3 regions of the Sporosarcina sp. P17b genome follow, and region 3 is predicted to be linked to each of the others. Evidence: riboswitches for the same ligand, from Rfam matches in the RefSeq annotation. Region 3 holds a riboswitch; each other region holds the start of a gene.
What was found. Region 3 has a riboswitch for cobalamin ahead of CSV76_RS06880 (hypothetical protein). Riboswitches for the same ligand answer to the same signal wherever they lie in the genome.
Positions count from the first base shown of each region.

Region 1 (11,021 bases), 190 kb from region 3:
TTTTATGTCGTACCAAGTATTGTAGGGGCGCTGATTTTTGTCATAATCGTTAGCTATATTATGAAAGCAGCGCAGAAAAGAAGGTAATTAGATAGGGAAGAGGGCTACCCGAATTGTCGTTGGGGAGTCCTCTTTTGTAATATAAAGTGTGATGCAACGTAAGGGGCGATACATTCAGTAATATTTTCAAAAATAATTGAAATTACCATTTTCACCGCTCAATAAATAGAATAGTTAGACAGTTTGTGGGATAATGAGGTAATGAAAAGGGGGGTTCGTCATGGATAGTCGATTTCCGATCGGAGAATTACACGTTCCTGAACATGTAACATTGGAAGATATTCAACAGTGGGTACGAGAAATTGAAACCTACACGACTCGATTGAGAGAAACTGTAGATTCATTGAATGACGAAGAGTTACATAAAACGTATCGCGAAGGTGCATGGACCGTTCGTCAATTGGTGCATCATATTGCAGACTCGCAGTTGACGATGTATCAGCGACTAAAGCTTGCGTTAACTGACGACAATCCAACAGCGCCCGCGTTTGATCAAGAGAAATGGGCTGTACTACCTGACACAGAACTACCGGTTGAGCCTTCGATTAAAATGCTCGAAGGAATCAATGAGCGTATTGTAGCGTTAGGCAATAGTCTAACGGAAGCGCAACTGCAACGAACATTTATTCATCAAGTAAACGGCGAGATCACAGTAGCGAAAAAGATCGCAAAGCTAGCTTGGCATGAAGAACATCATTTAGCGCATATTAAGATAGCTTTGGCGAAATAAGCTTGTCTTATATCGTATGACCCCGCCACTTCTTCACATGGAGGAAGTGGCGGGGTTTTATTAATGTTCCTAGATATCTCTTGAACGCTTTATTGCGCGAACCAATGCCAATTCTGACTGATGATTGGCATAATCAACCAACTGTGGGACACGAAATAGATCGAGCAATAGCCAAAGGTACGGAATGAGTGGAAGAATGATAAAGTGTGGATGCATGAGTAAAAATAAGACCAGAATGGAAAAACAACTTCACATCAGCGAAATAAAACCTATACAATAGTTTTGAATTACAATAATGTACCTGTTCAAATAGATGCAATCGAGATTACAAATTATTATCGATAACCTCAATATAATTTGAGGCATATTTGGCTTTTCAAAGTACAAGTTTATCGAAGGTAGAGAAATCTTTTTTACATAGATCTTCTTACATATAATAAACTACTTAATGCATGGAATATAGTAACTTATGGATGTGAAAGAGATGCAAAGAATAGTTGTGCTTGTATCATGGCTAGTAGTCAGTATTCTATTTGGTGTATTAACCAAGATGTTAGATTTTGTCCCTTTCCTTGGAGATATCTTCACTAGAATGGGCATTTGGGTATTAATTGCAACTTGCATTGCGGCATACAGTCAAACAGCGATGCGGGCGGCGATTCATACATTACTATTCTTTTTAGGAATGCTGACCGGCTATTATCTATACTCCGCCCATTTATTCGGTGTGTATTCGACGAATGATATGAAGTACTGGGGGGGTATAGCAGTCGTTACGCCGTTTCTTGCGGTGATGGTCTGGTATGCGAAACATAGTAGATATTTGGCTAATTTTTTACCCGCGTTACCTATGGGGGTGATGTTAAGTCTTGCACTCGGAGTGGGATTGTTTTATTTTAATGTGAATTATTTAGAAGAGCTTATTATGTACGTCATTTTGTGCGTGATCTTCTACCGAGACCCTAGACAACTGTCTATCGTGATTATTCTTTCTATTATGGTCACAGGTGTAATTGAATTGACACCATTGTCTTGGTTCTTTGTGTTTTGATTTATCCTACTTTACGGACCCTTTCCTATCGATGAAGAGGGCTTTTTTTGTGGATGTGCAATCACCGAAAATAAAATTTTTCATATTGGTAAACAAGCACTAAAAGCCCAATCTTTCAGAGGGCTTTTGGGAATGAAATTACTGGATTTCACTACAGTGGAAGTAGTTTTAGAAGTTCCCGCCATGGAACATCTACTATAGCAACATGGTATTGTACAAGTTGGGGTTATTGGTTATGTAGCGGATAACGCGTTGACTTTTGTAGGTGGGTCCGTTCTAGGTCCGAACGTATTGACCATAGAATACAAAATCAACTATGTACGGCCCGCGATAGGTGGAAAAATAATTGCCCGGAAGACAGTTATTTCTTCAGGTAAACGTCAAGCCGTCTGTCGCTGTGATGTCTTTGTTGTCAAAGATGGGGATGAGAAGGTTTATGCCACTTTCTGACGGTTGTATCGGAAATAGCTACATACTAAAACGCACCCATTAGCTCGCGGGTGCGTTTTGTGTTATTTCATTTGCGTGCGCCTGCCGGTTGGGAGTAGATGGAACGTGGCTATGTTGACGTTTGGTCGAGTGATACCAGCTGCTAAACAATAAAATGATGATCACGAGATCGACCGCGTCGCCACCGTAATACATAAGCATTGCTCCTGCCCGCGCCTCTTCAATTGGCACACCGGAAGGCGGATAAGCGTATAGTAATTTGGATAAAATTCCGTGTCCTGCAAGAGCTACAATAAAGACTACTGTACGGTAGCGGAAACTATAGCGGTGAGAGACGGGATCGATGTATAACAGAGAAATAGTAAATAGATAACCCGCAACAAACACGTGTAGATGGATGATGATATGCAGCCAGAGATGGTGATGCATGGCGGCAAATAAGCCCGTCGTGTATAACAACCAAAGCCCACCGATGTTCAAAATAGAAGCGATGACGGGATGTGTATAGAACCCCGCGAGTCGACTTTTTAGCAAGTAGCTTACCTTCCTAGCCTGCCGAACGGGAAGTGCCCGCAGAACCAACGTCATAGGAGCAGCGAGCACCAATAGTAGGGGACCGAGCATGCCAAGCAGAAGATGGCCCAACATATGCCAAGTAAAATGAGCATGCGACAGTTCGGCTAGGGGTCCGACAACAGCGCTTACTGAAACGAATACGCCTGCGATCCACAACACCGTCCGTTTGTATGGCCATTTCCGCAAACGTCTTTGCCGATTGGAATGAAATACCGCGACGCTGTATAGCAGAATGGCCAACACCGCAAGCCCCCCAAACAGCCAATCCGTTGCACTAAGATAAGCATCATGTAGCATGAAGCACCAGCCTGTCCGCCGATCGGGCATCCTGGTGCGCTGACTTGATTAACAACAGACCAGCCCCAATCATCACAATCGCAGCAACGTTCCAAACAACATCATACGGAACAATATCTACATGATAACGAATCTGATGAATGCGCATAACCTTATGTTGAATGGTCCCGTCATACAATTGGAACGCACCGCCACCAAGCAACTTACCACCCCAGAACATCTTATGCCATAACGCATTCCTCTTACGCAAATCCGCTACCAAAAACAACGCGCCCACCGTCGCAAACCAGCTGAACGCATGAAACAAACCATCCGACACCAAGCCGACCGCCACAGTAGATTTATCATAAAACTTGTGCCAATGCAGCAGCTGATGAAACAGTGTCTCATCCAAAAACGCCACAAACCCGAGCCCAAATAATATACCCGCCCAGAGATTTCTCTTCTCATATGTTTTTCGATTCGTCCAATTCTTCACTTGCATGACCGTCATTATATACTGCTCCTTTCCTCACATACGGAGTGTTCCCTGAGGACAGGGGGATTAATACATTGTTGATGAGATGTGAGGGCTGTGGGACACAGGTGCATAGAGCGGATGCGTGGCTTCTATGATCACTTGTGGATTTCTAAGAGCGTTCGCGGGGTTTCTATGATCACTCGCGGGCCGTCTAAGAGCGTTCCCGAGGCTTCTATGATCACTTGTGGATTTCTAAGAGCGTTCGCGCGTTTTCTATGATCACTTGCGGGCCATCTAAGAGCGTTCCCGGGGTTTCTATGATCACTTGCGGTTGATCTAAGAGCGTTCGCGCGTTTTCTATGATCGCTCAGGGCCGTCTAAGAGCGTTCGCGGGGTTTCTATGATTACTTGCGGTTGATCTAAGAGCGTTCACACGCATTCCATGATCACTCGCGGTCGATCTAAGAGCGTTCGCGCGGCTTCTATGATCACTCGCGGTCGATCTAAGAGCGTTCGCGCGCCTTCCATGATCACTCACGGCCATCTAAGAGCGTTCACGCGCCTTCCATGATCACACACGGTCCATCTAAGAGCGTTCACACGCCTTCCATGATCACTCAGGACCATCTAAAAGCATCCACTCAAACAGACAACCATAGACAATTCCCTCAACTCATTATATAAATATATTAAAAAACCAATATTTGCATGGTAACTTTTCCCGCATAATCTGCTAGAATACACATAAAGGGAGTGAGAGTCGTGAAGATTGTTATTGCACCTGATGCATTTAAGGGTAGTTTGAGTGCGGAGGAAGCGGCCGACGCTTTATCTAATGGAGTGAAAAAAGTGTTTCCAGACGCAGAGGTCGTACGGTTACCTGTTGCAGACGGAGGGGAAGGGACGCTGAATGCGCTGATTTCGTCAACTGGCGGGACTATTCAAACGGTGTCTGTGCAAGATCCGCTTGGCCGAGTGATCGATGCACATCTGGGGGTGCTTGGAGACGGCGAGACAGCGGTTATTGAAATGGCCCAGGCCTCTGGATTGATGTTGCTTGCGAAAAAAGAACTCAATCCGATGAAAGCGTCTACATACGGTACGGGGCAATTGATTCGTCATGCGCTCGACCAAGGATATCGTAAATTGATCATCGGGCTTGGGGGCAGCGCGACGAATGATGGAGGTACAGGTCTGCTTGAAGCTCTCGGAGTGAAATTTAAAGCGGCAGGGTGGCCGTTAGAAATGAATGGCTCCACGCTTTCTGTTTTCGATGAAATCGATAGTTCGAAACTGGATAAGCGACTATTGGAGGCGGATATTCGCATTGCGTCTGACGTGGAGAATCCATTCATTGGAGACCAAGGAGCGTCGGTGGTTTTCGGTCCGCAAAAAGGAGCCGATCCCGAAATGGTCTTGGATTTAGACGAAGGACTGGAGCATTTTGCGGATGAGACTGAAAGAGTGACAGGTGTACGTCTGCATGAGCTGCACGGAGCGGGCGCGGCAGGGGGAAGTGCGGGTGCATTAATTGCCTATTGCGGTGCACGTCTGGAAAGTGGAATCAGTGTCGTGCTTGAAGCGATAGATTTTGCAAACCATCTTTCTTCTGCTGACCTTATTCTGACAGGTGAAGGAAAGACAGATCGGCAAACGCTTGCCGGCAAAGCGTTAATGGGCATCGCGAAGCTAGCGAAAGTAGAGGGGGTTCCGGTCCTCGTCATTTCGGGAACTATTGATGAAGCGGCACGTACCGAGTTACTCGAATGGTTCTCTGAAGTGCATGCATTGGACGACGGAGAGAAGTCGTTGGCTGAATTGATGACTGACGCAGCAAATTTATTGGAGAATAAAGCATCTATAGTTTTGCAAACTAGAAACTAGTTATTTTATTATGTAAGGCATAGTAAGCAAGCGAGTAGGGTATAGAATACACAAGGAGGTGGTCAGATGTTTCAAAATGCGATCGACTGGCTTGTAGGGCCGGCGAATAATTTCATTTGGACATATGTTTTAATCGGACTTTTATTGGCAGCAGGTTTATATTTCACGATTCGTACGAAATTTGTACAAATACGCTTATTTCGTGAGATGTTCCGTCTAATTGTAGAGAAGAAAGATAGCAACGACGGTGTATCACCATTTCAGGCGTTCACAATTAGTGCCGCGTCACGCGTAGGGACAGGTAACGTAGCAGGGGTTGCCCTAGCGATCGGAATCGGTGGACCTGGTGCAGTATTTTGGATGTGGGTTATTGCTCTAATCGGTATGGCAACTGCCTTCATTGAAAGTACATTGGCACAAGTATATAAAGTGAAAGATGGCGATACTTTCCGCGGAGGACCCGCATATTACATGCAAAAAGCACTCGGTTGGCGGAAACTAGGTATCGTCTTCGCGATTTTATTGACGATGTGTTTTGGGTTCATCTTTAACGCAGTGCAATCAAACACAATCAGTCAATCGTTCACTGACGTATTCGGCATTCCGCATTGGGCTGTAGGAGTTGGACTCATTGTCCTGACGGCAGTAATCGTCTTTGGCGGTGTGCAACGTATTGTTAAAGTAACGCAGACAATCGTCCCTGTAATGGCAACATTTTATATTATCGTGGCCTTGTATATTGTAATATTGAACATTACAGAAGTTCCAGCGATGATCGCATTAATTGTTGAGCACGCATTTGGAATTAAGGAAATCATGGGTGGCGGAATCGGTATGGCAATGATGCAAGGTGTACGCCGAGGTCTCTTCTCCAATGAAGCAGGTATGGGTAGTGTACCAAACGCAGCAGCGACAGCGAACGTATCGCACCCAGCAAAACAAGGACTCGTACAATCATTAGGTGTATTTTTCGATACTATCATCATCTGTTCAGCAACTGCCTTCATTATCTTACTAGGCGGCTTGTACCAATCAGGCGAAACGAATGGTATCTTATTGACACAAGCATCCATGGAAGTACACGTAGGCGCATGGGCACCATACTTCATCGCCGTAGCGATCATGTTCTTCGCTTTCAGTTCCATCATCGGTAACTACTACTATGGCGAAACGAACATCGAATTCATCAACGCCAACGTCATGTGGAAACGAATCTATCAAGTACTCGTACTCGCAATGGTCTTTTTCGGAGCTGTTGCAAAAGTACAAATAGTCTGGGACATGGCTGACCTATTCATGGGACTAATGGCCATCATCAACCTAGTCGTTATTCTACTCCTAGGCAAAATCGCCTTCAAAGTACTCGACGACTTCACCAAACAACGAAAAGCTGGCAGAAACCCCGTCTTCAAATCAGCTAGCATCCCTGGCCTAAAAGGAGCAGAATGTTGGGAAGAAACAGCTGAAAGAGCGGAAGATCGTTTGTGATATTGATAGATGATATCAGGATTTTCAAGTTGTGAACTTTGGCCTTACGTTCTTGAGACTTTGAACTGGTACTAAAAAACAGTGAAGTTTCTAGGTGGTCTACGTTAGAAAGTAGGATTGTAGCGGAAGCAGGGGGCGACTCCGGGAGGATCAGCGTGAGTCTGAGACCCTGGACAGGTGCCTTAATTTCTGCAAAGTACTCAGAAATACGGCAAAGCGAACCCTTCGCTGTTCGCTTGGCTCAGGCCACGCCCTCCGGAAAGCGTCCCCCTGCTGAAGCGGAAATCCCTTCTCCTAACTAATTTCACAATCTATTTAAAAACGTTCACACAAACAATTTAGTCAAGAAGTAAAAAGTTTGATATACTATAAAATACTGAATAAGAAAAATCGAATCGTAGTTCAGAAGAAGGATTCTGAACATCGGTTCGATTTTTGTTTTGCATGTTTGAACACAACATGTTAGGGTTGTATATGAATCAACACACTATATATAGTGTATAACAGCATTTAGATGAATTGGTACCCACCACGTTTAAAAGGGAATCCGCCACTAACGGAGCTGCCCCCGCAACTGAGGGCACGGACGACTATCTTATGAAAACCACTGCTTCGGCGGGAAGGAAAGATGGAAGAACGATGTGCCAGCCAGTAGACCTGCCAGTCATCTCAGCAAAACATTCTTCGGGGTTGGAGAGTGAAAGCACAAAGCAGTCTTTTTTCAGTCTGCCTAAAACTTTCCGCTATCTACTACACGTCAATCGACGACTCCCGATTATATCGGGAGTTTTTTTATTTAGTACATAACCGAATTAATTAACTAAAGGGAGCGGATATAATGGCTATTATTCAAGAATCTGTGGGACTTAATTTATTGATGGAAAACTTACAACAGGAATTCGGCAAGAAACAAATTGAACCGTTGATCGAAGCGAGTGAGAAATTCCAAGAGCGTCACCCCGCAAGCTCAGCAACTGAGTGGACAAACGCTATGGTGCTAGAGTCTTTAAGCCGTATTGATGAAGCGAATGCGTATTGGACGTTTGTAGCGGCGCGTATTTATTTATTCGACGTCTATGCAAAGCAAAAAGCATTGCGTGGAGCGGATGTTTATACCGATTTTGCGAAAAATGTAGAACGCTTGGTGGAACAAGGTTTATATACACCCGTTTTGACTGAAAAGTACAGCCAGGACGAGCTGCAGGAAATCGGTAAGCTACTTGATCCTTCTCGTGACCTATTATTCACATATATCGGTTTGAAAACATTGGTAGACCGCTATGTAACAGTAAACTTTAAGAAGCAGTCCGTAGAGCTTCCGCAAGAGCGCTGGTTAATCATCGCGATGACGTTAATGCAAGACGAAACAGTAGACCGTATTCATAAAGTCGGCGAAGCGTATTGGGCGATGAGCAACTTGTACATGACGGTAGCGACGCCTACATTGTCGAACGCAGGTAAGATGCACGGTCAGCTATCAAGCTGCTTTATCGATACAGTAGATGATTCACTGCAAGGAATCTACAACAGCAACACCGATATCGCAAACTTGTCGAAATTCGGTGGCGGGATCGGCGTCTATATGGGGAAAGTTCGTTCACGCGGTGCATCGATTCGTGGTTTCGAAGGTGCGTCAAGCGGTGTTCTTCCTTGGATCAAACAGCTGAACAACACAGCAGTCAGTGTCGATCAACTCGGTCAACGTCAAGGTGCCGTAGCCGTTTATCTCGACGTATGGCATCAAGATATCTTCACGTTCCTCGACCTCAAGCTCAATAACGGGGATGACCGTTTACGCGCACATGATATTTTCACAGGCGTATGCTTGCCGGACTTGTTCATGGAGAAAGTCGAGTCCCGTGAAGACTGGCATTTATTCGATCCACATGAAGTTCGCACGAAAATGGGCTATTCATTGGAAGATTTTTATGATGAAACAAAAGGACAAGGAACATTCCGCGAGAAGTATGAAGAATGTGTCCGCAATGAAGATCTATCGAGAGAGACGGTTTCAGCGATTGAAATCATGAAACGTATCCTACGTAGCCAGCTGGAGACAGGAACACCATTCATGTTTTACCGCGACGAAGTAAACCGTATGAACGCTAATAAGCATGAAGGAATTATTTATTCTAGTAATTTGTGTACAGAAATACTACAAAATATGTCAGCATCTACACATGAATCGGTTACACTCGAAGACGATATGGTCGTCACACGCACGAAGCCAGGCGATTTCGTTGTATGTAATCTATCATCGATCAACCTTGGAAAAGCAGTGACAGCAGACGTTTTAGACCGCTTGATCAAAATTCAAGTACGCATGCTCGACAACGTTATCGATCAAAACCAAATTCCAGTTGTACAAGCACAACGCACAAATGCACGCTACCGTGGAATTGGACTTGGCACATTTGGTTGGCACCATTTACTCGCATTGAAAAACATTCAGTGGGAATCAGATGAAGCCGTGAATTTCGCAGACGAATTATATGAAAATATCGCGTATTTGACAATTAAAGCTTCAATGGAATTATCAAAAGAAAAAGGCGCGTATCCATTGTTTGATGGTTCGGATTGGCAAACGGGCGAATACTTCGAGCAACGCGAATACGATTCCAATAAATGGCGTGAACTGCGCATGGATGTGGCGATGAACGGTATGCGTAACGGCTACTTGATGGCAGTTGCACCGAACAGCTCGACGTCGGTTATCGCAGGCTCAACAGCATCCATCGATCCAGTGTTCAAGCCGTTCTACCATGAAGAGAAGAAAGACTATAAATTACCGGTTATTGCACCGGATCTAGATCACAATACGTATGACATTTACCGTCGTTCTGCTTACATCGTCGATCAGCGCTGGTCTATCAAGCAAAATGCCGCGCGTCAGCAGCACATCGATCAGTCGATTTCATTCAACATCTATGTACCGAACTCCATCCGCGCATCTGTTATTTTGGATCTGCACTTGCAGGCATGGAAATCCGGCATGAAAACGACGTACTATATGCGTTCAACCGCAGCGGAGATTGAGGAGTGCGAGTGGTGTCATTCTTAATCGCCTATGCATCCTGGAGTGGCAACACGCAGGAAGTAGCGGAATTGATTACGGAACGGTTACAAAATGAAGGTGTCGAAGTCGATACCTATCGTATCGGCATCGGCCTCATCCCAAATGTTAAAGAATACGACGCGTTGTGCATCGGTTCATTCACATGGGAAAAAGGAGCAACGCCGGATGAAGTCAAAGATTTCGTGGCGGACGTCGGCTATAAACCCGAGCTCGTCTACGTCTTTGGCACAGGGGATACCCAGTTTGGCGGCGATGATCTATTTTGCAAAGCAGCAGACAAGCTAGCGAAATTTTATCATTCCCCATTTGAACCATTGAAGATTGAGCAAAGCCCACGCGGCATGCAAGAACAAATCGTTACGAATTGGACGAAAGGAGTGCTCGAACATTGGCGACACTTACACGAGTAAAAGTACTGAATCCTGCAAACCCGAATAAGGCAACAGCTATTTTCGGAGGGGAAGCAAGCGGCATCCTGAACTGGAACGACATCGCGCACCCTCATTTCTATACACTACGTCAGCGAATCCGGGCTCTTTTCTGGACAGCGAATGAAGTGGACATGACACAAGACGTCAAGCAGTTCTCAAGCCTGACAAAAGAAGAGCAATCCGCATTCCTAAAAATTATCGGCCTACTCGCTACACTTGATGGTCCACAAACCGTCATTGCAATGAAAATCGCAGACTTCACAACGGATCCTTCCGTCAAGTCGATTCTAGCGACAATTGCAGACCAGGAAAGTGAACATAATCACAGCTACGCGTACGTACTTTCATCTGTCACGAACTTGGACAAGCAAATGGAAGCTTTCGAAATGGGACGTACAGATGAAGTATTAATGAAGCGAAATGAACGAATTGTAGACGTCTACAATGAATTTGCGGAGAACCCGACAATCGAAACTGTTCTAAAAGCGATGGTCTACACGACTTTATTAGAAGGTCTA
Region 1 is NZ_PDYP01000004.1:40,484-51,504, forward strand. It holds gene CSV76_RS05980 (GlsB/YeaQ/YmgE family stress response membrane protein) at 1-87, shown strand, start outside; gene CSV76_RS05985 (YfiT family bacillithiol transferase) at 281-790, shown strand; gene CSV76_RS05990 (DUF6518 family protein) at 1,275-1,841, shown strand; gene CSV76_RS05995 (PaaI family thioesterase) at 2,052-2,291, shown strand; gene CSV76_RS06000 (cytochrome c oxidase assembly protein) at 2,331-3,164, opposite strand; gene CSV76_RS06005 (DUF2243 domain-containing protein) at 3,154-3,660, opposite strand; gene CSV76_RS06010 (glycerate kinase) at 4,387-5,508, shown strand; gene CSV76_RS06015 (alanine/glycine:cation symporter family protein) at 5,575-6,996, shown strand; cobalamin riboswitch at 7,499-7,675, shown strand; gene CSV76_RS06020 (ribonucleoside-diphosphate reductase subunit alpha) at 7,874-10,057, shown strand; gene CSV76_RS06025 (flavodoxin) at 10,045-10,482, shown strand; gene CSV76_RS06030 (ribonucleotide-diphosphate reductase subunit beta) at 10,461-11,021, shown strand, end outside.
Region 1: linked by a shared signal. The riboswitch ahead of CSV76_RS06020 (ribonucleoside-diphosphate reductase subunit alpha) and the one ahead of CSV76_RS06880 (hypothetical protein) in region 3 are both predicted to bind cobalamin.

Region 2 (11,021 bases), on a different contig from region 3:
AATCAGTGTCGACCATCAATCTACACATACGGGTATTAGCGCATTTGAACGAGCTGATACAATCGTTAAAATGATGGAGTCCACTGCAACTTCAAGTGAATTCAAACGCCCAGGGCATGTATTCCCCCTTATAGCGAAGTCGGGAGGCGTGCTTGAACGGACTGGACATACTGAAGCTGCTGTGGATTTGGCAAGATTAGCAGGGAGTGCTTCAGCAGGTGTGATTTGCGAAATCATGAGTGAAGACGGAACAATGGCGCGTGTGCCTGAATTACGTCAGATGGCCGAAGAACTGAATTTGAAATTAATTACGATTCAAGATCTAATTCATTACCGTCTACAACGAGAGCAATTAGTGATTCGTGAAGCGGAAATTAAGTTGCCTACAGATTACGGAGAGTTCCGCATGGTTGGCTATACTGAAACTATGACAGGTAAAGAACATGTGGCGTTGGTAAAAGGGGACGTCACGACAGAAGAACCGGTTTTGGTAAGGGTTCATTCGGAATGTTTAACAGGCGACGTTTTTGGTTCTTGTCGCTGTGACTGCGGTCCGCAACTTCACGCAGCGCTTACTCAGATTGAAGAAGAAGGACGGGGTGTATTGCTTTATATGCGCCAAGAGGGCAGAGGTATAGGTTTGATCAATAAACTGAAAGCCTATGAACTGCAAGAACAAGGTTTTGACACAGTGGAAGCGAATGAAAAGCTTGGATTTGCGGCGGATTTGCGCGACTACGGAATCGGTGCGCAAATACTGCGGGAACTAGGCATTCGAGAAATGCGTCTGTTGACGAATAATCCGAAGAAAATTGCCGGTTTAAAAGGATATGAGTTGGAAGTGGTCGAACGTGTTCCAATTCAGCTACCATTTAATGAAGCGAACGAAAAATACTTACACACAAAAGCGGAAAAACTAGGTCATTTATTAACTTTATAAGGAGAGATAAAATTGGGTAATATATTCGAAGGGCATTTAGTAGGTACAGGCTTAAAAGTAGGAATTGTTGTAGGTCGATTCAATGAGTTCATCACTGGGAAGTTACTATCCGGTGCACAAGACGCATTCAAACGACATGGTGTAGATGAAGCGGACGTAGACGTAGCGTGGGTACCAGGAGCATTTGAAATTTCGCTGATTGCGAAGAAGATGGCGGATTCTAAAAAGTATGATGCAGTCATTACGCTCGGTACAGTAATCCGCGGCGCGACACCTCACTTTGACTTTGTTTGTAATGAAGTGGCAAAGGGTGTATCTCAAGCGGGTATGCAATCTGGAATCCCGGTGATCTTTGGTGTGCTAACGACGGATACGATTGAGCAATCGATCGAGCGTGCGGGGACTAAGGCAGGCAACAAAGGTTGGGACGCAGCGGTGTCTGCTATTGAGATGGCGAACCTCACGAAGCAGTTTGACTGATTAGTGAGTAGAAAAAAAGGATGTTCCTGAAGTTACTTACTTCATGGGGCATCCTTTTTGTGTTGTTATGTTTAAGAGCAAGAGTTTATGGATAGTTAGTTACTTAGTGAGCGCAAGGGGATGGAAGCTTCGGCATCCAGCTTTCGCTCATAGAATCCGTTTGAGCGCTCATAGAACACATTTTGCGCTCTATAGCACGCAGAATCCGCTCTATCAGACGCCACGAGTGCTCATAGATTCATCTAAGTGATCATAGAACCTTGATAACCGCTCATAGCCTTGAAAGCTCAACATTAATCACAACCATAACCATAACCTTAATGCACTACAAAGAGTATCGCTTACTCGCATTGCAAGAGATTGGTGCGAGAGCCATAGCGAACTACGGCTTTTGCGAGTAAAAGTGAAGCGTTAGGAGCACATCTTTGCACTAGAGGTGGTTCACCGCCCACCCTCCGGAAATACGTCCTTCCGAAGCGCAAATCCCCTCACGAACACCAGCGTCAGCTACTCTAATAAAAACTTTCAAAGAAAAAACTGTCTAAGAAACGAATATAGTTTCTTAGACAGTTCTAAATTCATTATTTAACCGCAACTACGCCTAGCTTTTCTCGTGCCTGTACAGTAGCGACGACCATGTTCTTTAATGCAGCAATCGTTTCTTCGCGCTTTCTTGTCTTCAAACCACAATCGGGATTAATCCAGAACTGGTTGGGCTCGAGAACTTCAAGGCCTTTGTTGATAATCTCCGTCATCTCTTCAACGGCTGGGACGCGTGGACTATGGATGTCGTAGACGCCTAAGCCGATTCCTTTGTCGTAGTGATACTCATTGAAAGCTTCAACCAAGTCACCGTGACTACGTGAAGTTTCAATTGAGATGACATCTGCATCAAGTGCGCTGATTGCCTCAATAAAATCGTTGAAATCACAATAGCACATATGCGTGTGGATTTGCGTCGTATCTTTTACGGATGCAGTAGACACGCGGAATGCATTGACTGCCCAATCTAAATAGTGTTTCCATTCAGCTTTTTTCAATGGAAGACCTTCACGAAGTGCTGGCTCATCTACTTGAATCATATGAATACCTGCCGCTTCAAGCGCTTCGACTTCCTTGCGTAAAGCAAGTGCAATTTGGTTTGTCACTTCTTCTCTTGACAAATCATCACGAACGAATGACCAATTTAAAATGGTTACAGGACCTGTAAGCATTCCTTTTACTTCGTGATCTGTGAGTGATTTTGCATAAACGGATTCTTCGACTGTCATCGGTTTAATGAATGCAACGTCTCCGAAGATGATTGGTGGCTTCACACAACGTGAACCGTAGGACTGAACCCAAGCTTTTTCAGTGAAGACAAAGCCGTCTAGCTTTTCTCCGAAGTATTCAACCATGTCCGTCCGTTCGAACTCACCATGAACTAATACATCTAGCCCTAAGTCTTCTTGAATATCAATCCATTCTTTAATTTCGGCATGTACGAAGTCTTTGTACTGCTGATCTGTAATTTCATCTTTTCTCCATTTATTACGTGTAGCGCGTACTTCCGGAGTTTGTGGGAAACTACCTATTGTAGTAGTAGGAAGTAGTGGCAATTGGAATTTTTCCTGCTGCTTCACTTTACGTTCCGCAAATAGTGAACTTCGTTTACTTTCGGAAAGTAAACTTCCGGACGTTGCTTCACGCACTTCTTTATTGTTACGAGCAGGGAGCGCATTAAATGCGTTCAATGCTTCTTCGCTTTTTTTGAATTCCGTAGCGACTTTTTCCCTTCCATGTAGTAAAGACGTTTGAATCGTTTTGATTTCTTCAATTTTCTCATCAGCAAATGCTAAAGCATTCAAGATCGTTGCATCAAGCTTCTGTTCAGAACGAGTCGTAACAGGTGAGTGAAGCAGACTGCAAGATGGTTGAATCCACAAGTTGTCAGCTGAAACGTGCTTCTGGATTGTTTCAGATAATACTAGTTTTTCCTCCAAATCTGATCGCCATACGTTGCGTCCGTCTACAATTCCGGCTGCAAGCACTTTGTTTTTAGGGAAACCGTATTGCGCCAAGTTCTTTAAGTTTTTCTCGCCTCCGTGGACGAAATCAAGTCCAATTCCTGCAACTGGCAATGCGATAGTCTCTACATAATGTTCTACTGAATCAAAGTAAGTCTGCAAAAGAATATTCAGTCCATCGAGATTTTTCGTCAACTGTGAATATATTTCAGTGACAGCTTTCATTTCATCTGAGCAAATGGAGGTAGATAGAATAGGCTCATCGATTTGGACCCACTGCACACCTTCATCCTGTAGTTCCTGTAAAACTTTTTGATAAAGTGGAATCAATTGCAAGATGATGGATGGTACGTCTTTTTCTGCGTATCCTTTAGATAATTTTAATAATGTATAAGGCCCTAAAAGAACGGGTTTCCCTTCAATGCCTAGTTCGTTCTTTGCTTCACGATAGGCAGCAAGTGGCTTGTTCTCCGTCAACTCAAAACGCTGACCCTCGTATTCGGGTACGATATAGTGATAGTTCGTATTGAACCACTTGGTCATTTCAGAGGCAACTGCCTCGTCATTGCCGCGAGCCATTGAGAAGTATGTGGAAGTGGAAACTTGTCCGCCTTTCCAGTTATAGCGTGAAGGTATGATGCCGAACATTGCAGATGTATCTAGTACGCGATCATACAATGTGAAATCACCCACGGCAATTAAGTCCACGCCTGCCTCTTGCTGCTTTTTTAAGTTGGCCAATCGAATTTCTTTCGTTGTTTGAAGAAGCTCGTCTTGTGAGATCTTGTTCGACCAAAATGCCTCGAGTGCACGTTTCCATTCACGATTTTCACCTATAACAGGATAGCCTGCGATACTACTTTTAACCATTGATTATTCCCCCTTGAAATTTTTGTAATAAAAAAACATTTCTCGGGGAAATGTTAGAAGGTCGCGTATGTATAAAACACATGCATAAAAAAGCACGTATTTATAGACTGCGTGTGTCTAACACTTCCCTATTCACCGTAGGATTAAGCGTTGTGAAAAATAGGCAGGTATCTGGCTGGACGCTGGGCGTCTTCACAGTGGCGGGACCGCTCCAAGAAAGGATTCCCTATTAGGAAATGAAAAATTTTTCATTTCACCTATTTTTCAAACTATTCAATTCAGATGATTGTCTCTAAAGCTATCATATGGAAAAACAGGTGTCAACTTGCTATCTATATTTAATGATTACTACCTATAGAACAATTATTAAAGTAGAAAGATAGGTGCGAGAGGAGTGAAGACTTCTCTACATAAACTGTTATATAACTGTTGTAGATGATTACAATCACATCTACTTAATCGAGATGTGAAAATTTTCACAATTCAGTTGAAAGTTAACTAGACTTTAGGTATGATATGTACTAACACGTCTTCAAATGAAGAAAATAATCATCTTTTATGTGCTGTTTTGTAATTAGCAGGCTATGGGGTATTGCTGAATAATCGATGATAAATAGTGTTCATCGCTACATGTTATACAACAGAGTAGCGCAAAAAATATTAAGGGGTGGCTTTTTTCCATGATAAATTATGAAAAAGTAGGTAAACTGCAAGTCGCAACAGAACTGTATAACTTCGTAAACGAAGATGTTCTACCGGGCTTAGAAATCCAAAAAGATCAATTTTGGGCAAACTTTGATTCGCTCATTCATGAACTTGCTCCTGAAAACAAAGCGCTATTAGAAAAACGTGATGAATTGCAAAAGACTATTAGCGAATGGCACCAAAATAATAAAGGCGAAATTGATTTCGCTAAATATAAAGAGTTTTTACAAGAGATTGGCTATTTAGAGCCAGTTCCTGAAGACTTTAAAGTGACAACAGCTAACGTTGACAATGAAGTCGCAAACCAAGCAGGCTCACAATTGGTAGTTCCAATTGATAACGCCCGGTATGCATTAAATGCAGCGAATGCTAGGTGGGGAAGTCTATACGATGCACTTTACGGATCGGATGTAATTAGTGATGATGCGGGTGCTGAAGCTGGCGTTCAATACAATCCGATTCGTGGACAAAAGGTTATTGATTTTGCGAAAAAATTATTAGACCAAGCAGCACCTTTAGCTGAGGGTTCTCATGCAGAGGTAACGGCTTATAAAATTGTAGAAGGTAAACTTCAAGTGACGCTTGAAAGCGGTAACACGGTTCTATTGCAAGATGAGTCCAAGTTTGTTGGATATAATGGCAAAGAAGACGCGCCGACTGCTGTATTGTTAGTGAATAATGGATTGCATATCGAAATCGTAATCGACAAGAATAATCCAATCGGGAAAAGTGATAAAGCGGGTGTGAAAGATCTAGTACTTGAAGCGGCACTTTCTACATTGATGGATTGTGAAGACTCGATTGCTGCAGTGGATGCCGAAGATAAAGTTGGCGTATACCGTAACTGGCTTGGTCTAATGAAGGGTGACTTGGAATCTACATTCAAGCGTGGTAGTAAAACAGTTACAAGAAAACTAAATGCCGATCGTACGTATACTGGTGGTGATGGCAAGCAGTTGACACTGCGTGGTCGTTCATTGATGTTCGTACGTAACGTAGGTCACTTAATGACTAACAATGCGATCCTCGACGAAAATGGCAATGAAGTACCTGAAGGCATCTTGGACGGTGTTCTTACGTCTTTGATTGCTACGCATAACTTTAAAGAAAACGCAGAGTTTAAAAACTCGCTTCACAATTCTATTTACATCGTAAAACCGAAAATGCATAGTCCGGCTGAGGCGGCATTTGCAAACAAACTATTTGATCGTATTGAAGATCTACTAGGTGTTGAGCGCAATACGATTAAAATTGGGGTTATGGATGAAGAGCGCAGAATGTCATTGAATCTGAAATCTGCAATTAATGAAGTGAAAGAGCGTATTGCATTTATCAATACTGGATTCCTTGACCGTACAGGTGACGAAATTCATACATCTATGGAAGCAGGTCCAGTCATTCGTAAAGCGGATATGAAGACATCTAAATGGCTATCTTCTTATGAATCTGCAAACGTTGCAGTCGGAATTGGAGCGGGTCTACCTGGACACGCGCAAATTGGTAAAGGAATGTGGGCTATGCCGGACTTAATGGCCGCAATGCTTGAACAGAAAATTGCTCATCCAAAAGCGGGAGCGAGCACTGCATGGGTTCCGTCACCAACAGCAGCCATTTTGCATGCATTGCATTACCATGAAGTAAATGTTAAAGAAGTGCAAGCTGGAATCGACAGTTCAATCGATTACCGCGATGGTATCCTTGATATTCCATTGGCACCTAATGCGGACTGGTCTATTGAAGAAGTACAATCGGAACTAGATAACAACGCACAAGGAATCCTAGGTTATGTAGTTCGCTGGATCGACCAAGGAGTAGGGTGTTCAACAGTTCCTGATATCAATGATGTCGGATTAATGGAAGACCGTGCAACATTACGTATTTCGAGTCAGCACATTGCAAACTGGTTACGTCATGGCGTTTGTACGAAAGAACAAGTAAAGGAAACTTTGGAGCGGATGGCAAAAGTAGTAGATCAGCAAAACTCGGATGATGAATTGTATCAACCGATGGCACCGAACTACGATGATTCCATCGCGTTCCAGGCGGCATCTGACCTGATCTTTAAAGGGGCAGAACAGCCGAGTGGATATACGGAGCCAATCTTGCATGCTCGACGTATTGAAGCTAAAGCAAAAGCAAAACAAAAAGCGACAGTACAAAACTAATAACCATTCCAAACCGACTCTCTTTCACTAACGAAAGAGAGTCGGTTTTTTACGTAACTAAACAGAGATGGATGTTTTCTAATAAATCTGTAAACATGCTATACTAGCAGGAATGTTGAAAAGGGGATGAATAAAACATGTTGCAAACAAATCAAACAGTTTTCGTACTAGTAGATGTTCAAGGAAAGCTCGCACAAATCGTCAATGAAAGTAAGGAATTGCATGATAACCTGGAAAAATTGATTAAAGGATTACAAGTACTCGATGTTCCCATTCTATGGCTAGAACAATACCCTGATGGTTTAGGGCCGACTACTGAATCGTTATCGAACTTGCTTGAAGGTCAGCGACCGATTGCCAAAATGACATTCAGCGCAATGGGCAATGAAGAATTTGTCAACCAACTGCGGAAGCTGGGAAGAAAGCAAGTATTAATTGCGGGAATAGAAACGCATATATGCGTCTATATGACAGCAGCTGATCTTGTGAAGCAGGGCTATGAAGTGGAAGTAGTAGTAGATGCTGTGACCTCCAGAACGGAAGCAAATAAAATGATTGGTTTGCAAAAGATGAAGCATCTAGGAGTGTCTGGAACTTCTGTAGAAACCGCTTTATATGAGTTACTTGGTGAGGCAGGGACAGATGAATTTAAGCAAGTTTTAAAAGTAATTAAGTAAATCCAAATAAGAAAAGCGGAATGCCTGTTTTCGGCATTTCGCTTTTTCTTATTCCCATTGTTCACGTTGTAAATCTTCCGCGATAAGTTGTAGATCATCAGCGGTTATAGATAATAACTCATAGTTGGTTGTCTCGGCTAGCTGTACCGCCATTTTTTTCAGGAACTTTGGTGAACCTTCGTTTTCTTCATCATATAGAAGTAACAAAGCATCTGAATTTCGAAGTAAAAACTTATTCTTCTCGACAAATTGCCAAGGTGCTTCATAAGGTTTATTCGTCAGACTTACAGAATAATCGGCTAGTGCTATGATCTGCTCGTATGTTTCTTGTTTAAGTTCATTCCATTTCGATTGCTGATCAAGAAATGGGGTAATAACCGCGTATTGTAATTGAGGATAGTCTTCCTGCAATTCCCACACACATTCAATAATCCACGTTTCAACACCGAGCTGTCCACTGACTATAACCCATTCAAGCCCTTGATCTAGAAGTGCCAATAATTGATCCGTCAATGCTTTTTTGATGATAGGTATACCTTGATGGTCTTCATTGAAAATTCCTAGTTCATGGGCTTTGTAACCGCTCACGAGTAGACGTTTAATCATTGTTGTCCACTTATTGCTGCTTGTGCAAGTTTTGTAATCGTCATATCATCCATCGGTGGATTGTGAAGACCAGCCCGTACATCGCGATAATGTCTCTGAAGAGGGTTCGATAATTCCAAACTCTTTGCACCAACAATACGCATTGCTAAATTAACAATTTCAATTGCACTGTTTGTCACAATCGATTTCGCTACTCCAAGCTCATTTTGTAAGTGAACCCGACGCGCAGAATCGTCGTAAATACCTGCTATATCGTAAAGTAAGTGGCGTGCCTTAATTAGCTCTAAATCCATCTTTCCGATTTGCGTTTGAATATTGAAAAGGGAAGCGATAGGTTCATTGAGGCTGTTTGGCTGATAAGTAGCCGCAAAGTGCACTGCATAATCACGAGCCGCCTGGGCAATTCCCATATAACATGCAGGAATATGTAAAAGCCAGCCATTCTGGTTATTAGCGCGTGGTGCTTCATTCACTTCTACTAACTGTTCGTTTGTTGCTTGGACATGATCTAGCACAAGCGTCTGGCTTTCTGTACCGCGCATTGAAATCATATGCCAAGTATCTTTAATGGAAAGACCAGCCGTTTCACTTGGCAACAAAAAGAAGCCTGTTTTCTGTTTTTCTTCAATCCAAACAGATACAAGGATATGAGTAAGGGCAGGCGCCATAGTTGTAAACGTCTTTTCTCCTGAAATCACCCAGCCATTTTCAGTGCGTACTGCGGTTGTTTGTGGACGGCCGCCACGAGTTGGACTACCAGTTTGTGCTTCTGTAACGGAGCGATTAACAAGCGCACCTTGTTGAATAGCTTCACTAAACTGTGCCAGTTGTTCTTCCGTCCATTTACGGCTCTCGTACAGCTCACCAACAACTCCTTGATGCCAGCCAATTGCGAGAGCGGTAGCACTATCGAAGCGAGCTATGGTCTCTTGGAAAAGAACCATGTCCGTCACTGTGCTACCCGCGCCTCCGAATTCTCTAGGTAGGGTAAGCGTCGTATAGCCCATTTCCACAAGTTTTTCTATATTCTCTTTTGGGAATTTTGAGAGCTGATCAGATCGTTCTGAAAAGCTACTGAAAAACGGACCTGCCTCAGTCAATTCATTGACCCATCGGCGTTGAAAGTCCGTTGTGATAAAAAGTTCTGTCGACACGAGTAACACGTCCTAACTACTTCAGTCTAATACTGCTTTTAATTTTGTGTTTTTTTGTAAATGTATGTAGAAATGATAGATTACCTTGAGTACTTCTCTCAAGAGTCATGAAATTCTAGTATACTAGAAAAACAAAATAATTACCATTCTGACGAAAGAAAAAAGTTCGTGTCGTATGATGGAGAAACGTTAGAGTATTTACGTTCCGTTTAGCGACATCTATTGCTGAAGAATTCTACGTTTTCCCATTTTTTGCTTCAGTATATTAATAGCATAAAGTCACGATATGTATGTTCGTTTATCAGTCTCAGAAAACTTAATGTCTAATAATGGTGAGGTATTATCAGATATAATTAAATAACATGTCAAAGGTTATGTTTTTAAGTATATTTTGGTAAAGTCTATACGAAAATAACTATATTGAGTTATAATTATAACTGGATATAAAGTTTGGATTTGTACTGACAATTTAATAGAGGAGAATGGAAAACATGAAGTTTACAGTGGGGAAAAAGCTGTGGTTTGGTTTTATGAGTGTGGTTATCATCATGATTATTATAGGAGTTATCGGATTCTTGTCGCTAAAAAGTGTTAATGAAAAGTATTCGTTTTTAATTAATGATCGGATGCATAAAGTGATTTTATTAGAGCAGCAGCAAAGTGATCAAAATAATTTAGCTAAGAATATAAGAGGATACATGTTATACGGTTCTGAATCTTACATAAAAGAATTGGAAGAAACTCAATTACGTATAGAAGAACGCTTAAATGAACTGGGGAGAATTATAACAAACAACTCTATGCAGGAAGCTTTATCATCTATTAAAGAAGCGAGTACTGAATACGATAAAGTACTTCTCTCTATTATAGAAGAGAAACGTGCGGGGAATGATGAACAAGCACTTGCAGTAGGAACAAACGGGGCTGGTTATCAAGAGACGATTTCGGATAATATCAATCTAATAACTGAATATCAAAGACAAATGCAACTAGACTTAGAAAAAGATGTAGCAAGCTATACAAAAAGTGCATCTTTATTGTCAGGATTCTTAATTATATTCGGTATCATTGGTAGTATAGTCATCACGATTGTGATCAGTCGTCTGATTAGCGTTCCTGTTGGGCGAATGACATTAGCGCTTACTGAAGTATCGGCTGGAAACTTTGCGATAGATGAAGTGAAGATAAAAAACAATGATGAAATCGGTGATATGTCTATTGCGCTGAATGTAATGGTTACTGATTTACGTGGGATCATCGATCGTGCGAAAAGTTCAGCTTTGCAATTAGCAGCACAGTCAGAAGAATTATCCGCTAGTGCTGAAGAAAGTTTGGCAGCGTCTGAAATGGTAGCGGAAATTTCAGAAAAGAATTTGCAAACAAGTGAGACGCAGGCAAACATTGTCAATCAATCTACT
Region 2 is NZ_PDYP01000002.1:318,036-329,056, reverse strand. It holds gene CSV76_RS03550 (bifunctional 3,4-dihydroxy-2-butanone-4-phosphate synthase/GTP cyclohydrolase II) at 1-940, shown strand, start outside; gene ribH (6,7-dimethyl-8-ribityllumazine synthase) at 953-1,420, shown strand; gene metE (5-methyltetrahydropteroyltriglutamate--homocysteine S-methyltransferase) at 2,002-4,296, opposite strand; cobalamin riboswitch at 4,442-4,572, opposite strand; gene CSV76_RS03535 (malate synthase G) at 4,977-7,166, shown strand; gene CSV76_RS03530 (hydrolase) at 7,304-7,843, shown strand; gene CSV76_RS03525 (SLOG family protein) at 7,892-8,449, opposite strand; gene CSV76_RS03520 (acyl-CoA dehydrogenase family protein) at 8,446-9,603, opposite strand; gene CSV76_RS03515 (methyl-accepting chemotaxis protein) at 10,095-11,021, shown strand, end outside.
Region 2: linked by a shared signal. The riboswitch ahead of metE (5-methyltetrahydropteroyltriglutamate--homocysteine S-methyltransferase) and the one ahead of CSV76_RS06880 (hypothetical protein) in region 3 are both predicted to bind cobalamin.

Region 3 (11,021 bases):
AACACCAACATCTCATCGTCCACCAACACCGCTTTAATCATTGGCTGTCTCCTCCTCGTCATCGTGTAAAGGAATAATAAAATAGACATCTGTGCCTAGGGGATTTGTTTCGAATTGCAGCTCAGTCTGATAAAAACTTTGCAATCTACTATGGATATTCGCCAAACTTATACCGTTACCAGTCAGCGATTCTAGGTTTCGTTCCCCGCGTCTAATAGCATTCAATTGATGCGGATCCATACCTTTTCCGTTATCCTGAACACCCACATATATGCCGTAATCCTGTTTTTTAATTGTCAATTTCACTTTGCCTCCACTTTTATTTTTCAAAACACCGTGCCTGATGGCATTTTCAACAAGAGGCTCGATAATGAGTGGAATGATCTTGCACGAAAGAATTTCTTCGTCTACGTCATAAATCATGTCCACTCGGTCGCCGAATCTTACTTTCTCGATCTCGACATACGCTTGAATCAATTTCAATTCATTGTCGATGGTGACATAATCGGTGTGAATATCTATTTGGAAAGACCGCTTCAGGTAGTTAGACAAATCGGACAGGACTTTGCCTGCACGTTTCCCGTCCGTATAGCAAAGACTGATGATACTGCTAAGCGTATTAAATAGGAAATGCGGTTTGATTTGCGCTTGTAAAAAGGCCAATTCATTTCTCTTTGCGATCTTTGTCGTTTGATCGAGCGTGGAGAACGTTTCAATTAATTGCGTCGACAATTCTTCATTCTTTTTGTAAGAGTTCGTATATCGGAAAATCAATAGGACGGACAAAGCAATGCTGTAGACGGCGATCATCAAGAACGAAATCAACATATCCTGCTTTAACCCCGTACTGTACAAAATCATATCGAACCAGAACAAGTAAACGCTGAGCAATGAAACTATCATGGCAATATGTTCTACACTGTCAATTTCAGGACCGCCTTTCTTGATGAACAGGCAGAGTACTCTTAGCCATACAAAAAAGTAAAAGACGACTGTGGTCACCATGTAAAACTCCAATATATTGGAGTAAATAGTCATGGGGAGCGAAAGTATAATTAAGATGAAAATGCTGTAAAAAATCAACATACCATTTTTTATTCGATTGGATAAAAAGATGGGACTGATCTGATTGAGCACGATCAATACGGTAATCACTGTGAAAGCACTCATTAAATGCCCAAAACGAAATGTGCTGTCCATGCTGATCATAGGGAATATCACTGTAATAATTCGTTCGCTGTATATACTGCTCATAATTCCATAGAATAGACAGCTTAATGCGAGCGGAAGTGTGGCGGGCTCCTTCTTTCGATAATCTGCATTAATCAAGAACAAGAAGAGATAAAAAATACCGATAATCACTACAATGAGAATCATCGCAAATTCAAACATGACATTTCGCTGATGCAGTTGCATAATCTCATTTTGCGTTCCAAACGTAATCGATTTTGCTATACCTCCAACGATAAAATCATGATTGGATGCCTGAATGATAATTTCGGCGGTCGAACTCTCCAATTCAAAAAAAGCCGCCATCGAGTTATTACCGGATACATTCGTTTCCGGCGACTCCGAAATATCCCCATCTTCCAAAACCAATTTCCCATTTACGAATATCCGGCTCGCATTTCTTATATTCCCTTTCAGTAAACCAAAATACTTCGTGTCCGACGGTATATTCGCAACCACCATCCTGTACGTTGCATATCCCGTACTGTCATACGTATTGCCTTCTTGGTCGTGCATCCAACTTCCTGGAACCACTGTGTACTGCAGATTGTGTGGGGTTTCATCGCTGAAATCTTCAGGACTTCGTAACTGCTTCCAATAAAACTCCCACTCTCCGTCAAGTGCAATTACACCTTTTTCTTGAAAACCTGTTTCGGATAGATCAACTTTCCCGTGGCTGATGGAAGTATCCGCCTTTAGGGCTTGTGAATAATAATAGGCAAGAGCTATCAACGTTATGACAATGACGATAACAAAGTATTGCTTACTACGTTTCAATAGTCTCACCTTCTTGTCATTTATTTCTTATTATTTTACCATGGAATTACAATATTAATAGTTCTTAATGTGCATATATTTTTAATTTTCTTTCATCCTTAAGCTGATTATCTACAACAATCTAACTCCTTCTTCCATAATACCGGCAGTAAAATATAACCCCCAGCTTCTATTGCCTTTCCCAAGTATGCGAAAGGACATTAAAGAACGCTTTTTCGGAAAACGTGAAAATCAACCACTCTTGCTTTTACGATCAGCACTTGGCATAATTGGCATCATCTTACTGTTTTACGCAATCGATCATCTGGTGATAGCAGATGCCGACATGCTCAACAAAATGAGCCCTTTCTTCACGATCATTTTCGCAGCATTCTTTTTAAAAGAATATGTAAAACCGTATCAAATCTATAGCATTGTAGTAGCTTTCCTCGGCACTCTGTTCATCATAAAGCCTTCATTCTCGCTTGATATTGTCCCATATGCAGCTGGGATCTTATCAGCAGTTTTTGCCGGAGCTGCTTATACGGCGCTACGAGCACTTGGCAATCGAGAACAGTTTTACACGGTGGTGTTTTACTTCTCAGGATTCACCACAGTAGTGCTCTTGCCATTTGTCATTTATGGATACGAACCGATAACTATGCAGCAGACATTGTTCTTACTTCTTGGTGGCGTCTTCGCAACGATTGGGCAATTTGGTATCACGCTCGCTTACAAATTTGCACCTGCAAAAGAAATATCTGTTTTTAACTATTTCACGGTAGTGTTTACAGCATTACTTGGTCTAGCGTTTCTCGGACAAGTACCTGATCGTTTTAGCGTCCTTGGTTATATCATCATTTTCGGTGCATCGCTCTTTATGTTTTTGAAAAACAAAGGGGAATCTAAAGATACGTAACAAAAAAAGGAATTCAAAATTATAGTGATTTTGAGTTCCTTTTAATCGACCGTATGAAATGGTAGCAGATTGACTACAAACAGTTGCCTGAAAGCACATTCGAAATAATTGCGAGACGTGTAGGTAATGCTTTTTATGCTGGAATATACTCGGAAGAATGCACTACCTTCCTTTCTAATTTCTCGATACGTTCTTTTTCAATAATTTCAATTAACAATTCAAATATGTTTTTTCTTTGATCGACTTCTCTATAGATTTATTTAAACATACAAAAACACTTACGTATCACTGCCGATCTATAGCAACTGTTATTTGTCGTCCACCTTTTGCTTAAAGGAAATGTACGTAGCAATGGATAAGGTTATTAGAGAAATGCTCACAATTATTTGAGTTAGGTGTATTATTTGTTCGAATATATTTAAACGGGGTTCGTACGATAAATTGAATCCCATCGTAGCAATACTTTCAAACAAACTGACTATCAATATTTTTACTGTGCTATATATGTGCGATAAATCGTAATTTGCTGCACCGTTTACAATGGGCTCACTATACAAATTGTAAGCACTTCTTACAATAGCTGCCAACAGCATAATTTCAATCAGACTTTTAACAGCCAACAACATACGGTCTTTCCCGTCTAAATCAGATGATTTCTTCTCTTTGGATAATATGTCTTTAAAGAAAGCAACGACTATTTCAATGGATCTTGATAACAATCGCGCGAATAACACCACTGTAATGCTTAGTAAAAAATTGCTTAGCGAGAATACTTCATTTTTTGTTTTCCATGAAAATATATCAAAAGTATAAAAAATGAAATAGGCACAGAGAATCAAAAGGAATTCCATATACAAAAACAGTGAGAGATTTAAATTCTTCTTATTGCGACGTATAATATACCCGCTCAGCTTCTGCGGTACATCCACGTGAGGATTTTTCCCCAACTTAGCGTACTTTAGATCAGATTTGAGCAATTCAACTGCGTAAGAAGAAAGAAGTACAAGAATTTCACTAAATAGCAATATAACTATAAAAAAGCGATAAGAATACAGTAGATCTAGTTTATATTCATATGTGATTAATAGAGTAAATAATGTTGTCATAAAAATAGGCGTAATCGCTATAAATAGATGAGGTCTATTTCTCTCTACAGAATCTGACGAAAATTCGGGATTTTTCAATGGAACAGTAAATAATAGATATATTGCTAAAAAAATAAATATTGAAAAGGACAAAGTATTCCGTTGAATTTGCTCTGCTATCATTGTAGCAATCACACTAATACGTAAAATGACTATCACTTTTGACTTAAAAATCAGATAGACTGAAGTTCGAGTAAAACCAACTTGCTCCACCGAAAGCAATAATTTCTTTTTTATGGTTGCCAATTTATCCAGCAAATCTTGACAACCATTTTCAGTTACCACAAATTTATTTACTAGCCATGAGAATAGAAAAGCGGCCGACAGCATTATACCTAAACCTAGCCCCCGGAGTAGTAGTGGTGAAAAAAGTTCATCCAAAAATTGTTGAAATTTTAACCCGTCTTTAGTGAACTCCTTTATCAGGCTACTATCCAAACTTTGAAAACTCATAACATAAATAGAAAAGTGAAAAAGGAGTAGCGAAAAAAATAAAAATACGAGAATCCATAGGGCGTCAGAATAATGTTTAAAACTTTTAAGAACTCGGTCACATGTCTTTTTGATCATAATTATAATCGCCTCCACTCTCTGTATGTAAAATACAGCCTTACTTATAATACTAAACTTGCTATAAAATTTGTATTTCAATTCGCTTTTACAAACTGAAGGTTCTAGAGTGCAACATTTATTAAGGAATACATTTTAATTCCTGATTGTTTATACACCGCAGAACAAATGGAAGTATGATCGTCATTATAGTTAAAACCATAAATATAACAGCGAGTCGGCGTGAGGTGAAGAAGTTACATAAATAAATTGTATCTGTTCGTAAGACAGTGTTTAGAAACATTTCTGTCATTCTACAGTAAATTCAATAGCGGCAGGCTCTTTCAACTGTGAACCTGTACCAGACGAAACACGCTTGTCCACAATCAGAGTATACGTTGCACCCGACTTGAAACTTTTCTCCGGAATAATTTCTAATACGGTACCACCTTCTTGCAAGGCATAATCGACTTTAACGGACTTGCCGGATTCTTTTTCTACAATATATGTATTACCGCTGTTGATTGTATTTTCATCTACAGACTTATTAAGTTTCACGCTCCACGTCTTAGTTTTCTTAACGTTTTCTCTCTTTTTAGATGTTTTGAATCCTTCCAATGAATTCAAACTATCATTTTCATTTACAACACCTTTTTCTGATAAAAAATTAAAATTAGTCATCTCATCGTTAGTAGAGTTATAGAACTTCACATTATATGGTGCGCCATATTCCGCAAAATACTTCGGCAACAACTCCACGTTGTTTTCTTCATTATACGTTTCATCATTGAAGAAAGCTTGTATACCATTCAACTCTTTTGTAATTTCTCCCCCCTGTTCAATCACTATTTTATAAGGGTTAGCATCTAGTAAATTAACACCTACTCCACGATATCGCAAATCCGGCATTTGCGAATGATATGTAGTACTGATATAAGAATCTTCTGCCACCACGTCTTATGAATTATGTTCTTGCAATTGCACGAATTCATTAAATGGTAGTCCAAATTCTATTTCCCTAGCTTTTTCCTCTTCTTTGTAATACTCTTCAATAATCTTATCCATTTTTGTTATTCTATTATTTTTTTCATCACGTAAATATACATCAGCAGTCTGAGAAAAATCTACATTAAGCAAGTCTACCGTCATAGCAAATTTCGTACTTTGGACTCCTATTTGAAATGGATTCACAAACCCTATAGCTGGATTTTCATAAACCTAAATATGATAGTCCTTCACTCTAGCCACTTCACTACTTCCTAAATACAACACAATATCTACAGTATTTTCACCATTTACATTTTGCGACTTATTAATGAATTACAACAATAACTTTCTTCTTGGGATAGTCTGAATGTATCATTGAAGCTTGCTGTATATCTATTTGTATGATACACATATACCATTTATAATTTGAGTATTCAGTAAAATAATCACCTGAGTCAACAGGTATCATACCCCTTCCTCTATCCGTTGCACCTAAGAATTTATATTGCTTAAGTTCATATTTTTCATTTTCATTTCTTAAAAATGAAGTTATTGATATGCAACTTTTTTATCTATTCTTCGTAACCTTCCTTCAATTGTTACTCGTTGCGTATATGCCGGCTTAATCGAATAAAAAAGCTCTCCAACAAATTTCTCAGTTGAAGAGCTCCTCGTTTTATTATTCTTTAGTTGTCTAAGTAGGGGCTAAATTGTTTAGGGACCTGGTAACTGTTTCGATACGTTCTAAACCAAGCTGCTCCAGTAGTTAATCCTTTTCAGCCGGCAAATGCTGAACGAGCGTCAAATATGTAGATAGTTCAGTTCCAAGAATCGGATTCTCTTCCGGCTGTCCGGAAGGATTTTGTTCTTGTATAGCACGAGCCTGTGCTTTATCAACTGCCCGCTTTTTACGCCATGCCTCAAAATATTTTTCATCTTCCCATGTAGTGCAAATGTGAAGTTCATCATGATCTTCAACATCTTCTTTCATCCATACTTCCATCCGAACGAATCCCTCAAACGTATGGACAGCTTTTGGTTTTTCAAAACGTGCCGCAACTTCTTGACCCTTTCCTTTTTCAATCCGAATTACATTAACTGCCGTCATCTGGCTCATATGAGCGCCTCCTTATCAATGAATCCTTATGTTAACGCACAATACATTGCGCATCGTAAGTGTCTATACTATAAGGATACTCTTTTACTTCACCTGTGTACATTCAAAGGTATATCAGCAAAGGCGCAGGGAAAAATAACATTGGGTCTCGCAAAATTCATTACTGTTTTAAATTTTGGAGACTGTTTACTTCTTTTCACTTTACCCTTCGTCTTCTATCCATCTCAAGCAAACAATAGCTAACGTAGCTAGAACGAGTTTTCTAAAAAGGTGGCGGCAAGTACCTCAGAATGGAATGCGAATCCATACATGAGATAATGTTCTGGCGGTTATTCCCAAGCATCACCACATGAAAATAGGTATTCGGGCGCCAATTTCGCTTACATTTGAATAGCACCTACACCCCCTATCGACTGCAAACTAGTAGGCAGCTTTTTCCACACAAGCGCTTCTTCCAGTGCTTCCATCGATATATCCCGCCTTCCTTGCAAGTCCGATATTGTGCAGGTGATCCGAATGAGTTTTACCTGCGTACGATTACTCCATTTCCGTTCGAAACAGACATCACCTATTATATTCAACTGCCCAGCAGTAAATCTCGCAGTCTGTTCCAGTTGTTGAAACGAAACCTTACCATTACGGAGATCATTGCATACCGCATACGTTGGAGTTCGCGTGTTTTCGCTATCAAACGATGGGTGTAATTCAACTACGTTCATGAAAATCTCCTCTATAATGAATGGCAACTACTTTCTATCTCTAGTATAGAAAACTCGATGGGTGAAAAATCAACCATCTTGGACTTCTGTATCACATTCGAGTCTTGCCTGTGCTATACTTTATTGATTGAATAAGTTAAGAGAATCAGAAGCCGGGGAATTCGGTTGAAAGCCGAAGCTGTTTCCGCAACTGTACATGCCGACGAAGTGAGAACATGCCACTATTTAGTTAACTTGATGGGAAGGCTCTCACGGATGGATGACGCATAAGCCAGGATACCCACCTGATTCATTCAGTATTTTGCTCTTCGGAAGATAAGGGAAGATACGGCATACTCTCTATTTGGCATGCAATTTGCTATAGATTTTTTTGCCGCCGCCCGATATCGATATCGTGGCGGTTTTTTCTGTTCGTACATAAGCAAAATGCAGAATTTGTTCAAAATCTATTGAAAGGAGTTGGAATGAATGAAGAAAGACAACCGGTTTCTTTGCTATCCATTTATGAGGGAATCCGTTTCGACGGTAGACTTTGAAATCCGTACAGACTCATTAACTACGCGAATTGGCGAAGCAATTGCTGTAAATCCTGTTCAGCGGGTGTGTGATGATTTACATTATCTGCAGCCCATGGCCTATCACTTGAATGGTTCTGTACGCGGTAAAACCGCTATCTTCTCGGAAGACGTGGAAAAACTGAGTGAGATGTATGACTTTTATACAGATGAGACGCAAAGTTTGATTGACCGCTTTGTGCTACCACAAGGTACCCATGCCGCTTGCGTGTTGCACGTTTGTCGAAGCGAAGCGAAAAAATCTGTACGCGCACTGCATAAAGTGTCACTTGAACGTGAAGTGCCTGATATTTTATTCGACTATACACACTTGCTTGCCAATGTGTTGTTTGTGATGGCCGTCTATACGAATAAAGTATGCGGTGTCGAAGAAATTCAATTCGTTAGTAAATCGTATCCCATCAGAAAGAAAAAGAAAGTAGTGGATAATTAATGAGTAAAAAAAACGTATGGGTCTGGACATCAGTCCTCTCCCTATTCCTCGTTCTGGCCGGCTGTTCGTCAAATGATACCAACACACCTGCAGACAAAGATCAAAAACCAGCCGTCGAATCAAATGAAGTTTCCAGTTACACAGTTACAGATGATGCCGACAATGAAGTCACCTTCGATAAGGTGCCTGAAACTGTGATTTCCCTGCAACCAAGCAATACAGAAATTTTATATGCCCTCGATGAAGGAGATAAACTGATCGGAGCGACCGACTACGATACCTACCCTTCTGAAGCACTGGGCGTGGAGCGGATATCTGATTCTGTAACCTTCAACGCAGAACGCATTGTCGAATTGAAACCTGATGTAGTGCTTGCATATACAATCGGCGAGGATGAAGCATTGAATACGTTGAGAGACTCAGATATCCCTGTGTTCGTCATCGAGTCCGCTTCTTCCTTCGACGACGTATACGGTGACATTATACAGATTGCGGAAGTAATGAACGTAAAAGACCAAGGGGAAAAACTGGTTGATTCTATTAAAAGCCGGATTAGTAAAGTACAGGAAAAGCTAACCCAAATAGAAACGCAACAGCAAATGTATTATGAGATTAGCCCGGCCCCGGACATCTACACAACAGGAAGCAATACGTTCCAACAAGAGATTTTCGATTTGGCGAAGGTGAACAACGTGTTTGCTGACCAAGAGGGATGGATTAAAGTTTCAGAAGAAGATATCCTGAAGAAAAACCCCGACGTGATCATCACTACAGTGTCCTATGAAGACGATGCCATTGCCAATATTAAAAAACGCGAAGGCTGGGACGTCCTGGATGCAGTGAAAGAAAATCGCGTATGGCAACTCGACAGCGATATTATGTCACGTCCGGGACCGCGCATTGGAGAAGCAGTTGAACTACTGGCGAAATCAGTGTACCCTGACGAGTTTAACTAGACACCTGACCTCTACACGCCTCGAAAGTACTGAAGAAGAGTCTTCCAATCGATTCCTCGATTCGGAAGACTCTTCTCTTTGATATTGCACTGTTTTTCCAACAGTGCTAAAAGCTTACCTCTTTAATAAATGTTGTGTGACGCATGAACACGTGTTTTTCAAAACCAGCAACAAGTTATTCAGAAATCCATACCCGCCGCAGATGACGATTTATAATTGTTTGTGTACCTGGTACCTTCTTTAAAGCCTGGCATCATCTTTTATTCAATCGAAGCTATAACAAAATCATCTTCTTCAACAGAAGAAGGTTTCTCAATAATCACGGTGATTTTCAAATCTTGCGCCTTATTTCCCGCTCCATCTATCGCACTGTACGTTATCGTATAAGTGCCACTAGTAGATGTATTAATATCATTAATAACTACCCCAGAATTATCGGTAATGACAGTTTGAAGCACGATTATTTTACCTGAATAGTCTACCGCTTGAACAGCCGGAAGTGTAAACTTCTCTCCATTTTTAAGACTCAATTGCTTCTCACCATCATATTTCCAAACTGGCGATTTGTCAGTTGGTTGCTGCGGCTTGTTGTCTTCAGTGGGGACGGAAACAGATGCTGTTTTAAATAAGAAGGATGCAAATTGACCCCGTGTAGTCGTATTCTTGGGATTAAACGCAACTGCAACCGGATTGGTAATATCGAAAAAGTCGAGTACATCAACAAATGGGCGAGCTTCCGCTTTGGCTGATTTTAAATCTTGTACATCCTTTTTAAATGTTTGCTTCGCAACAAATCCTACAAGATCTGTTTTGTGAATGGCATTATAAGCGCGAACAAGCACAATTGCCATATTCTCACGAGTAATTTCACCAGTCGGGTTAAGTGTACCATCAGCTTGACCGTTGAAAACTCCTTGATCCTTTACTAAGGCTGAGTATTTCAGTAATTCTTCATTTTGTATTGACTTATTATCAGTAAAACGCGGTTTTGTCTGATAGTCTGCTGGAATATCATATCCAAGAGATACTAGCCATTTCCCCATCATTTTTACAACGTCAGAACGTGACAATGTCTTGTTAGGTTTAAACGTTCCATCCGCATACCCCGAAATGACTCCTTGTTCAACAAGTTCTATTATTGCTTTTTCATGTGAACTATTTTCTGTATCAGAAAACCCTTTCGCGCTTGTAGTGATCGGCGCAGTCATCAGAACGATTATTGCCATAAGCACGATTAATACGTGATTTCGTTTAGATTGAATTGTCATGCAAACTTTCCTCCTATAAATTTCATATATAGCACTATACAATTATATCAATAATCAATAGAAAGTATACACAAATCCCCATATGAATAAGCTACTTTATATCTTGGCCAATTGTACAATCAAGTTAGCCACCTAAATTCAAATAAAAAATGCCACTATAAAATTCGTGTATCATTGAAGTTGCGAGACTAACAATGAGAGGAAGTTTTATAGTGGCACAACTTGAGAGTACCATACAAAACCGTAAAAATAAACACCTGTCGGCTTTTGAGCGCGGTCAAATCGGGGCACTTTACAAGTATGGAAATACCAACCGAGAGATTGGTGGACGCTTAGGACGCGTTAATCAAACGATTGCTTAATGAAC
Region 3 is NZ_PDYP01000004.1:228,050-239,070, reverse strand. It holds gene CSV76_RS06920 (response regulator) at 1-41, opposite strand, end outside; gene CSV76_RS06915 (histidine kinase) at 34-2,007, opposite strand; gene CSV76_RS06910 (DMT family transporter) at 2,180-2,905, shown strand; gene CSV76_RS06905 (hypothetical protein) at 3,214-4,620, opposite strand; gene CSV76_RS06900 (Ig-like domain-containing domain) at 4,909-5,508, opposite strand; gene CSV76_RS06895 (hypothetical protein) at 5,557-5,748, opposite strand; gene CSV76_RS06890 (antibiotic biosynthesis monooxygenase) at 6,353-6,703, opposite strand; gene CSV76_RS06885 (magnesium chelatase subunit ChlI family protein) at 7,084-7,422, opposite strand; cobalamin riboswitch at 7,539-7,725, shown strand; gene CSV76_RS06880 (hypothetical protein) at 7,891-8,430, shown strand; gene CSV76_RS06875 (ABC transporter substrate-binding protein) at 8,430-9,386, shown strand; gene CSV76_RS06870 (S-layer homology domain-containing protein) at 9,647-10,654, opposite strand; gene CSV76_RS17960 (helix-turn-helix domain-containing protein) at 10,867-11,016, shown strand.